Regions from separate parts of the Rhizobium sp. BK377 genome, predicted to be linked through region 2. Evidence: predicted binding sites of a transcription regulator. Region 2 holds the regulator's gene; each other region holds the start of a gene.
What was found. The regulator LexA, encoded in region 2, represses DNA repair genes until DNA is damaged. The targets are predictions, from matches to a motif close to TGTTCNNNNTGTGTTCNG.
Positions count from the first base shown of each region.

Region 1: FHT92_RS20980 (helicase-related protein) is a predicted target of LexA. The motif match lies at 2,097-2,114, and genes of this name have one in related genera.
Region 3: ruvC (crossover junction endodeoxyribonuclease RuvC) is a predicted target of LexA. The motif match lies at 2,094-2,111, and genes of this name have one in related genera.

Region 1 is NZ_JACIAC010000005.1:280,572-283,850, forward strand. It holds gene FHT92_RS20980 (helicase-related protein) at 1-1,934, opposite strand, end outside; gene FHT92_RS20985 (DUF3309 family protein) at 2,791-2,946, shown strand; gene FHT92_RS20990 (YMGG-like glycine zipper-containing protein) at 2,973-3,227, shown strand.
Region 2 is NZ_JACIAC010000001.1:99,199-102,477, reverse strand. It holds gene FHT92_RS00470 (ComEC/Rec2 family competence protein) at 1-1,737, shown strand, start outside; gene lexA (transcriptional repressor LexA) at 1,718-2,443, opposite strand; gene FHT92_RS00460 (VOC family protein) at 2,639-3,279, shown strand, end outside.
Region 3 is NZ_JACIAC010000006.1:315,274-318,552, forward strand. It holds gene ruvB (Holliday junction branch migration DNA helicase RuvB) at 1-830, opposite strand, end outside; gene ruvA (Holliday junction branch migration protein RuvA) at 901-1,515, opposite strand; gene ruvC (crossover junction endodeoxyribonuclease RuvC) at 1,528-2,052, opposite strand; gene FHT92_RS23275 (methyl-accepting chemotaxis protein) at 2,301-3,279, shown strand, end outside.

The sequences.
Region 1 (3,279 bases), on a different contig from region 2:
TTCTCGACAAGCTGGAAGGCGAGCCCCTTGGCAAGGCCCTGCAGGTCTTCAGCGCGCGACAGGTCCTCGAGCGACTTCAGAACCGTGCTGATATGATGATTGACGAAACGTTCGATACGAGCGGCAACATGGTCGCGCGCATTGCCAGCAAGCTGCTCGTCGGCGAGCAGGATGACGCGCGGACGCATTACATGGTCGCTGCCCGATAGGCGGCCGACGGGATCGCCGAGCCAACGGATGAGTCCATCAGAGCCAATCGCCAGATCGGCATTGCCTGCGGCATGCAAGCGTGCGGCCCTAGCTTCGAATTCGAGAGCGAGCGCCTTCTGCGACGCAGACTGAACCGCCTTGGCGTCAGGCCCGTCCGTTCCGCCCACAGGCGTAAAACGGAACCCGGTCAACTGCCCCACATGATGTCCTTCAACAAAGACATCGCCATTCACACTGATTTCAGCTTCCAGCATCGCATTCTCTCTCAGGCGCTTCATGAGCACAGATGTCCTGCGATCAACAAAGCGTTTCGTCAACCTTTCATGTAACGCGTCGGACAATCGATCTTCGATTTCCCGCGTCTTTTCCTGCCAGTGTGTCGGATCGGCAAGCCAGCCGGGCCGATTCGATACATAGGTCCAGGTCCTTATCTGCGCGATTCGCGCCGAAAGCGTGTCAATTTCTCCATCTGTACGATCCGAACGGTGAACCTGCTCTGCAAGAAATTGCTCGTTCACCGTGCCATAGCGCACCAGATCGGAAAAGAGGGTAGAAATAAGATCGGCATGTTGCGCAGGCGTTATGCGCCGATAGTCCGGTAGAGCGCAAGCCTCCCAGAGCTTTTCGACTCGCGCCGGAGTATTGGCGATATCAACAATTTCCGGATAACGCGACAAATGTTCGAGCGCCTGCTGGTCGACCGCCGGCAATGCCCGCGTCAGACCCGGTAAGCGCGGACCGGTGTCAAGGCTTGCCCGCAGGGATTGTATCGTCGAGAAATCGAGATCCTTGGTCCGCCATTGCAAAACCTTGACGTTGTCGAATTCGTGGCCTTCGATGCGCCGCACGAGCTCCTCGTCGAATGGTGAAACCTGACCGGTTACACCAAAGGTTCCGTCGCGCACATGGCGCCCGGCGCGGCCCGCTATCTGGCCGAGTTCACCGGGATTGAGATTGCGGAACTGATACCCGTCGAACTTCCGGTCCTGCGCGAAGGCCACATGGTCGACATCGAGGTTAAGCCCCATGCCGATCGCATCAGTTGCAACGAGATATTCGACATCGCCCTCCTGATAGAGCGCCACCTGCGCATTGCGGGTGCGAGGGCTAAGAGCCCCGAGCACGACTGCCGCACCGCCGCGCTGGCGCCGGATCAGTTCCGCGATCGCGTAGACTTCGTCAGCCGAGAAGGCAACGATCGCCGAGCGCTGCGGCAGCCGCGTGATTTTCTTCTGCCCAGCATAAAGAAGGTGAGAAAGCCGCGGCCGCTCCGTGACCGTTATCCCCGGCAGAAGCTGCTGCAGGATCGGCCGCATGGTGCCGGCGCCCAGCAGGAGCGTCTCGTCACGGCCGCGCAGATGCAGGATGCGGTCTGTAAAGATGTGGCCGCGCTCGAGATCTCCGGCGAGCTGCACCTCGTCGATGGCGACGAAGGCTGCCTTGGTTTCCCGCGGCATCGCTTCGACCGTGCAGACGGAAAAACGCGCGTTCGGCGGCGAGATCTTTTCTTCGCCGGTCACCAGCGCCACGTTGTGGGCGCCGACCTTTTCGACCACACGCGTATAGACTTCGCGTGCCAGCAACCGGAGCGGCAGGCCAATGACACCCGTGCCGTGTGCCACCATGCGCTCGATCGCGTAATGGGTTTTGCCGGTATTCGTCGGCCCGAGCACCGCGGTCACGGCGCGCCCGCTCGGTATTATCGGCTGCGAAGTCAGGGTCATATTCCATGCAAGTGAGGCGGTAACGCCCCAGGGTCAAGTCGGAGCTGCGGATGAGGCAGGAGAACACATGGACAGCCGAAGCTCCAAACGCAAGGGCAGATTTGAAATAGACTTTGCATCCCGCACGGAAGTTACAGCCCGCTAAGTCCTTGATTTAAGATTCGGAACAGCTTGAGAACGAATCGGAGACGAATCACTGACTCCGGCTGATTCAGCTTTTGTTCACGGCTAAGTATTGATTTTGAATCACTTTTTTCCACTAGATGCTGAATCGGCAAAGCCTGCGTGAAAACGAATGTCGGCAACCGCGATTAACGCTTCCTGCTATTTGCAAAAACGGCAAAGCGCGACCCCGAAATTAACGCTTCGATCAAAGCCGGAACGAATCGGAGACGAATCGCTGACCGCCAAGTTTTCCCTTTTCGTTCACGGCGAGATGTCGTGGGCGTTTTCACTACCGACCCAAGATACGGATCTGGGGTTTGCCGCAGCCGTTCCAACTGCCGGATCCCATTAATCCTCTGGATGCCGAATTTACGGAGTTTAAAGCATCCGGAATTGGTGAGCCGATGAAGGGTCGCGGCTGATCAAAGCCGGAACGAATCGCTGACGAATCGGAGACATTTTCATTTTCTTGATTTGTTCACGGCAACATATTGTATTCAAAGAGAATTTTAACCATATCACAAATGCCCGATATTATTTCGCCGCCTTGCTTTGTAGGGCACCGGCTAAAGTCGGCTCCTCCGCAGCGGCTGATAGCGCCACCGTAATATTCCAGGAGCTTAGCCGGGAACAAAAATCGCGGATACGTGTTTATAGTCCAGTTGAAATGAGGATGAGGCAGGACAACACCATGCTTGGCACGATACTTCTTATTATCCTTATTCTGTTATTGATCGGCGCCTTGCCGAATTGGGGTTATAGCCGCGGATGGGGCTATGGACCTTCCGGTGGTTTGGGGTTAGTTCTCGTCATCATTATCATTCTTGTATTGATGGGCCGAATTTAAAGGCCGATAACCTGGGGAGTTTAGACATGAAAAAGATCATCCTTAGCTGCGCTCTCATTGGCGCTCTCGCCTCCTGCACCCCGACGGAGCAGGGCACGGCGATTGGTGCGGGCACGGGCGCCATCATCGGCGGCGCTGTCTCCAACAGTTGGGGTGGCGCGGCAGTCGGCGCAGTCGCCGGCGGTCTGACTGGCGCTCTCATTGGCCATTCGGTCGAGCGCCAAGGCTACTGCATCTATCGCGATCGCTACGGCCGCCGTTACGAAGCACGTTGCCGCTGATCGATCCCGGCCCATCGGAAATTTTGAACGGGCGCTTCTGCGCCCGTTTTTC
Region 2 (3,279 bases):
TATTTCGATGGCATTGGTGCGAACGGCTTCTTCTATGGCGCGCCGAAGAAGGTTGCGGAACAGCCGGAGCAAGCGGGTTCGGTCGCCGGGATCGTTCTGGAACGGCTCTACAGCCTGAGAACCGGCATCGGCGATCGGATTCGCTCTACGCTGCCTGGCGACACCGGGGCCTTTGCCGCTTCACTTGTCACCGACGAGAGACGGGCGATCTCGGATGAAACGACGGAAGCGCTGCGGCAATCCGGCCTTGCGCATATCATCGCGATCTCCGGTCTCAACATGGCGCTCTCCGCCGGCATCTTCTTTGTCGGCCTCCGCGTCATTCTCAGCCTGTTTCCCGGCATTGCCCAGGCATGGCCGACCAAGAAGATCGCGGCGGCCGGCGCGCTCGCTGCGGTGACGGCCTACTATCTGATCTCGGGTTTTGCCGTCTCCGCCGAACGCGCCTTCATCATGATGGCGATCATGCTGGTAGCCGTCTTCTTCGACCGTCCGTCGATCAGTCTCAGAAACGTGGCGCTTTCCGCTCTCGTGATCCTCGCCGTCTCGCCATCGGAAGTGCTCGGACCAAGCTTCCAGATGTCTTTCGCCGCGACGCTTGCCCTGGTTGCCGGCTACGATCTCTGGAAGGGGCGCCCGATGCGGGAGAATGCCTTTGCCAAGCTGCCGATCATGAAACCCTTCTTCGTCGTCGGCGGATTCTTCGGGGGCGTCTTCCTGACGTCGTTGATCGGTGGTTTCTCGACGGCACTGTTTTCGATCGAGCATTTCCACCGCCTGACTGCCTATGGCCTGCCGGCAAATCTCGCGGCTATGCCGGTTATTTCCTTCATCGTCATGCCGGCCGGGATGCTGGCGATGCTGCTGATGCCTTTTGGCCTTGATGGTCCGGTATGGCAGGTTGCAGGCTTCGGGCTTGATCTGGTGATAAAAATCGCAACGACGGTATCGGGCTGGGGTGGCAATATTGATGTGGGCCGCTTGCCCGGTTGGTACTTCCCGGCAGCCGTCTTCGGCTTTCTGCTGCTGACCCTGCTCAGAACCCGTCTGCAGCACATGGGAACCGCAATTGTGGCGGTCTCAACGCTTGCTGTAGTGCTGCTTCCGTCACAAGCGATGCCCGACATCGCCATTTCCGAAGATGGCGGCCTAGTCGCTATAATCGACGGACAGGCGATGGCTTCGAACCGTGAAAAGCCGCCCGCCTTCATCTTCGAACAATGGCAGAGGGCACTTGCGATCGAAGAGCATCAGAAGCCGGTTATGCTCCAAGTTGCCAAGGCGCCACCCACTGCGCCAGACGGCAAAAGGCTGCAGCTCTCGCCAGAACAACAGGATGAAGCGAGAGAGGCGATGAAACAGTCAGTTGCCACCGGTCGCCCTTCACGCTTCTCCTGCCTGAAGAGCGCCTGGTGCACCGCCTTGCTCGGCAATGGAAAGAAACTGACCGTCATCGACAATGCTGCCTATCTCGGGCCCGCCTGTGATACGGCTGATATTGTCGTGACCGCTGTTCGATTGCGCTTCGACCGTTGCCGTTCCGGCGCGCTGCTCTTTACCGGCGAAACGCTGCGCAAGACGGGTTCTGTTGAACTTCGATTCACCGATAAAGGAGCGGAGGTCGCAATCGCATTCGACACATTGCGGCGCCCTTGGATGCGCCACCGCGCCTATGACTGGCGCAGCAACACATTCGCAGACGCCAGCCTGTCGCCGGTCAGTGATAGCGGCGAATGAGGCCGACGAGCTTGCCCTGGACCTTGACACGGTCCGGTGGAAAAATGCGGGTCTCGTAAGCAGGGTTTGCTGCCTCGAGCGCAATCGATGCGCCCTTGCGGCGGAAGCGCTTGAGCGTGGCTTCCTCGTCATCGACCAGCGCGACGACGATATCGCCCGGATTGGCGGTGCTGCCATTGCGGATAATAACCGTGTCGCCATCGAAAATCCCGGCTTCGATCATCGAGTCGCCGCGAACTTCGAGGGCATAATGCTCGCCTGAACCCAGCATATCGGCGGGAACGGTGATGTCATGCGTATTGTTCTGGATTGCCGAGATCGGAACACCGGCAGCGATGCGGCCCATGACGGGAACGGAGACCGCATTGCTGTTATCGGCCGCGGGTGCGGGCTTTGCCGAGGCAGGAGGTGCCACCGGCTGGGGTTTGCCAAGACTGCCCTCGATGACGCTCGGCGAAAAGCCGCGCCGCTGCTGCAGGCTTGGGTTATAGGCTTCCGGCAATTTGATGACTTCGAGCGCACGAGCCCGGTTCGGAAGCCGGCGAATGAAACCGCGTTCCTCGAGCGCCGTGATCAGCCGATGGATACCGGATTTTGAGGCCAGATCCAGAGCGTCCTTCATTTCGTCGAAAGACGGCGGAACGCCTGACTCCTTCATCCTTTCGTGAATGAAAAGAAGGAGTTCCTGTTGTTTGCGCGTAAGCATGGCGTCTAACCCCATCTTGAAACAAATCCAGAACGGACACTATATGTTCCATATGTGTTCTGCAAGTAGCTAAATTTTCGTAAAACTTCTGTTCATTCTGTCGAGAATTTTATTTTTCTTGGCCCCCAAGCCTTCCCGGCCTTGTCTCATGGCGCTTGCTGAAGCACATCTCCTTGTAGTTGCTGGAGGGAACTGATGAGCCAAGAAACGCTTCCGATCGATCATCTCGTTTTGCCGGTTACCGATATTGATCTTGCGCGCGAAAGGCTGGGCAAGCTTGGCTTTACCGTCGCGCCCGATGCCCGACATCCCTTTGGCACGGAAAATGCCTGCGTTTTCTTCGCCGATAAAACCTATATCGAGCCGTTGGGTGTGGCGAGTGTGGAGGAAAGCGAGGAGACGGCGCGTGAGGGGAATGTTTTTACTGCCCGCAACCAGGCTTTCCGCTTCCGCTGCGGCGGCGAGGGACTGTCCGCCATCGCCTTCGCGACAGCGGATGCGAGGCATGAACATGCTCGGTTCGCGAGGGACGGCATAAGTGCAGGTTCTGTGCTGCAGTTCGAACGTCCTGTGAAAATGCCTGATGGTACCGAAAGCGTTGCCGGCTTTCGGCTCGCTTTTGCCGGCGATCTCCGGGCGCCGGATTTCTTTCTCTTCGCTGTCGAGCGCGTCAACCCGCTTCCTGCCGACCGCAGCGCGCTGGAGACTCATGCCAACGGCGTGACAAACATTGCCGAGATTGTTCTCACCGCGCAGGAGCCGGCAGCCTTCAGCGAGTTCGTTCGCACGGCCGCAAAAGCTGCCTCTGCGGAGGAAACGAGTTTCGGGCTGGACGT
Region 3 (3,279 bases), on a different contig from region 2:
GGGCCGCCGCCGAAGTTGACCGCGATCATGTTGAGGTAACGCTTATCGAGCTGGTCAAAGCCGACATTGTCGACCAGCAGGCGGGTCAGCGCCTCGTCGGCGACCTCGCGGGTGACGGCTTCGACCCTTGCGACTTCGGCGAAGTCGCGTACGCGGCGCAGCAGGCGGCCGGCGATGCGCGGCGTGCCGCGAGCGCGCCGCGCGATCTCGCGGGCGCCGTCATCGGTCATGCCAAGGCCCATCAGGCGGGCGCCGCGGCGAACGATCAGCTCCAGCTCCTCCACCGTATAGAAGGACAGGCGCACCGGAATGCCGAAACGGTCGCGCAACGGGGTCGTCAGCAGGCCGAGGCGGGTGGTCGCGGCAACGAGCGTGAATTTCGACAGATCGATCTTCACCGAGCGGGCGGCCGGGCCTTCGCCGATGATGAGGTCGAGCTGGAAATCTTCCATGGCCGGATAGAGGATTTCTTCGACCGCCGGATTGAGGCGATGGATTTCGTCGATGAAAAGAACGTCGCGCTCTTCGAGATTGGTCAGCAACGCAGCGAGATCGCCGGCTTTTGCGATGACCGGGCCGGAGGTCGAGCGGAAGTTGACGCCGAGTTCCTTCGCCATAATCTGCGCCAGCGTCGTCTTGCCGAGGCCCGGCGGACCGACGAAGAGGACGTGATCCAGCGCCTCGCCTCGGTTCTTGGCTGCTTCGATGAAAATCTTGAGATTGGCACGCGCTTCCGCCTGGCCGGTGAACTCGTCCAGAGACTGCGGGCGCAGCGTCGTATCCAGGTCTTCGCCACGCTTTTCAGGCGCTATCAGGCGATCAGCGGTCATCAGGCACTTCCGTTCAAAGCTTGCTCAAGTCCATACACCAAGCGGTCGCCGTTGACATCCCGTCGGGCAATCAACGCGAAAGTTCCCGCAGGCCGAGGCGGATCAGCTTGGCGCTGTCTGCGTCCTCGCCGGCTGTCTTCATGGCGGCGGCGACCGCATTGGCGGCCTGATCGCGCGAATAGCCAAGATTGGTTAGCGCCGAAACAGCGTCGGCGACGGGAGCGGCTGCCACGCCTTCGCCGATCTCCTGCTTGAGGCCGATATTAATCGCCTCGCCGGCAAAGGCAGGTGCCTTGTTCTTGAGTTCGGTGACGATACGGATCGCGACCTTGGGACCGACGCCCTGGGCGCGCGAAACGGCGGTCTTGTCTTGGAGGGCGATCGCATTGGCAAGTTCGGGAGGTGTCAGGGTCGAAAGCACGGCGAGCGCCACTTTCGCGCCGACGCCCTGCACGCTTTGCAGCAGATTGAACCATTCGCGCTCGAGCCGGGTCTGGAAACCGAAGAGCTTAAGCTGGTCCTCGCGCACATAGGTTTCGATAAAGAGCACGCAGGCTTCTCCAACGGAACCGAGCTTCGAGAGCGTGCGCGCCGAGCAATAGGCGACGTAGCAGACGCCGTGCACATCCACGAGCACATAGTCGTCGCCGATCTCATCTATAATGCCTTTCAGCTTGCCGATCATGATATTGTTCCGTCAAGGATGGGTTGCGAGAGCGTTGGCAGCTGCCCGCATTCTGTTGCTGCCGCGATGATGGGCGTGGCAGATGGCGATTGCCAAAGCGTCGGCGGCGTCGTTGCCCTTGAATTCGGCTTTCGGCATCAGGATCTTCAGCATCATGTGGATCTGCTGCTTCTCCCCGTGACCGACACCGATGACGGTCTTCTTCACGGCATTCGGCGCATATTCCGATACCGGGAGACCGGCGCGGGCCGGCACTAGCATGGCGATGCCGCGGGCCTGGCCGAGCTTGAGGGTTGCTACCGCATCCTTGTTGACGAAAGTCTGCTCGACGGCGGCCTCATCCGGCTTGTAGGAATGGACCACATCGGCAAGGCCGTCATGCAGCTGGCAGAGGCGGGAAGCGAGGTCCATGTCACCATCCGAAGTGACAGTTCCCGAGGCAACGAAGCGCAGCGAATTGCCGAGCGTATCGATGATGCCCCATCCGGTGCGGCGAAGGCCGGGATCGATACCGATGATACGAATCGTGTTTTGCATAGCTCACCTTATAGCGATGACGAAATAAGTGCCATTGATGTGTGAACAAAGCGAAAACATTCGTTGTTTTTGCGGGGCGGTGTTTACCGCGAATTAAACCGGATGCCTGAATTCTAGTCCGTCAAATGTGAGAGGGGCCAGCTTTCGCAAAGCTTAAGGCTTCTGATGGTCTGTTTGCATTTCAACCGGCGGGTGATGTCTCCGTGCTTCCACTCGCCGGCGCCGCTGTTCCGAAGGGTTCGTATTTCATGGCTCAGAGATTTCAGTCCCTGTCCTTCAAGGTGATAGCCACCTTCATCCTGCTGACCACGCTCTCGGTCGCGGTGATCAATATCCTCGCCTATTTCGCCAGCAGCCGCATTTCCGACGAGCAGGCGCTGAAGGCCAAGGAGAGCGTCTTGATCTTCCGCGGCGACATGCTGCAGGATCAGCTTGTGCAGCTTGAAAATCAAGCGACCTCGATTGCGCGTATCGAAGCGCTGCAGATGTCGATCACCAACCTGAAGAGCGGTTGGAAGACGATGGAGAAGAGCTCGGGTGACGCACGCGGGGAGCTGAAGAAGGCCTTCATCACGAATAATCCGAACCCGGCCGACCAGCGCGAGAAGCTTGCAAAGCCCGAGGGGCCAAGCGGTTTCTACTATTCGAGCCATGAGAAGACGCAGGGCGAGGTGGCGCGCGACCTCGCCGATACCGCCTTCAGCGACCTCCTGATCGTCGATCTCGATGGCACCGTGCTCTATTCCTACAAGAAGAACGACGACTTCGCCGAAAACCTGAAGTCAGATGCTTGGAAATCGACCGGAGCGGGCATCGCCTATGCCAAGGCAATGGAAAACACCGCCAAGGCGACCGACGATTCCGCGCCGACGGCCTTCTCCGGTCTGCGCGTCGATGCAGGAAGCGGCAAGTCGGCGATCTTCTATGCAGTTCCGATCGTCAAGCTCGGGCAGGCGAAGGGGCTGATGCTCTTCAAGGTGCGCGACGATGTCGTCACCAGCATTCTCGCGAAGGGTATCGTGTCCGGCAGCACGGCAAAGGCGGCCATCATTTCGGCAGATGGCTCGGCCGTCGGCCTCAATGCATCTGGTCAGCTTGCAACGCTGGATACTGCGCCGTTCACCTTCATCAAGGATGCACTTGCGAGTTCGGCAATGACGGTCGCGGATTTCGATCGCGCCGATGGTGCGGCCCGCGCCTATGTGCGTGGCATTGATTATCGTGGCG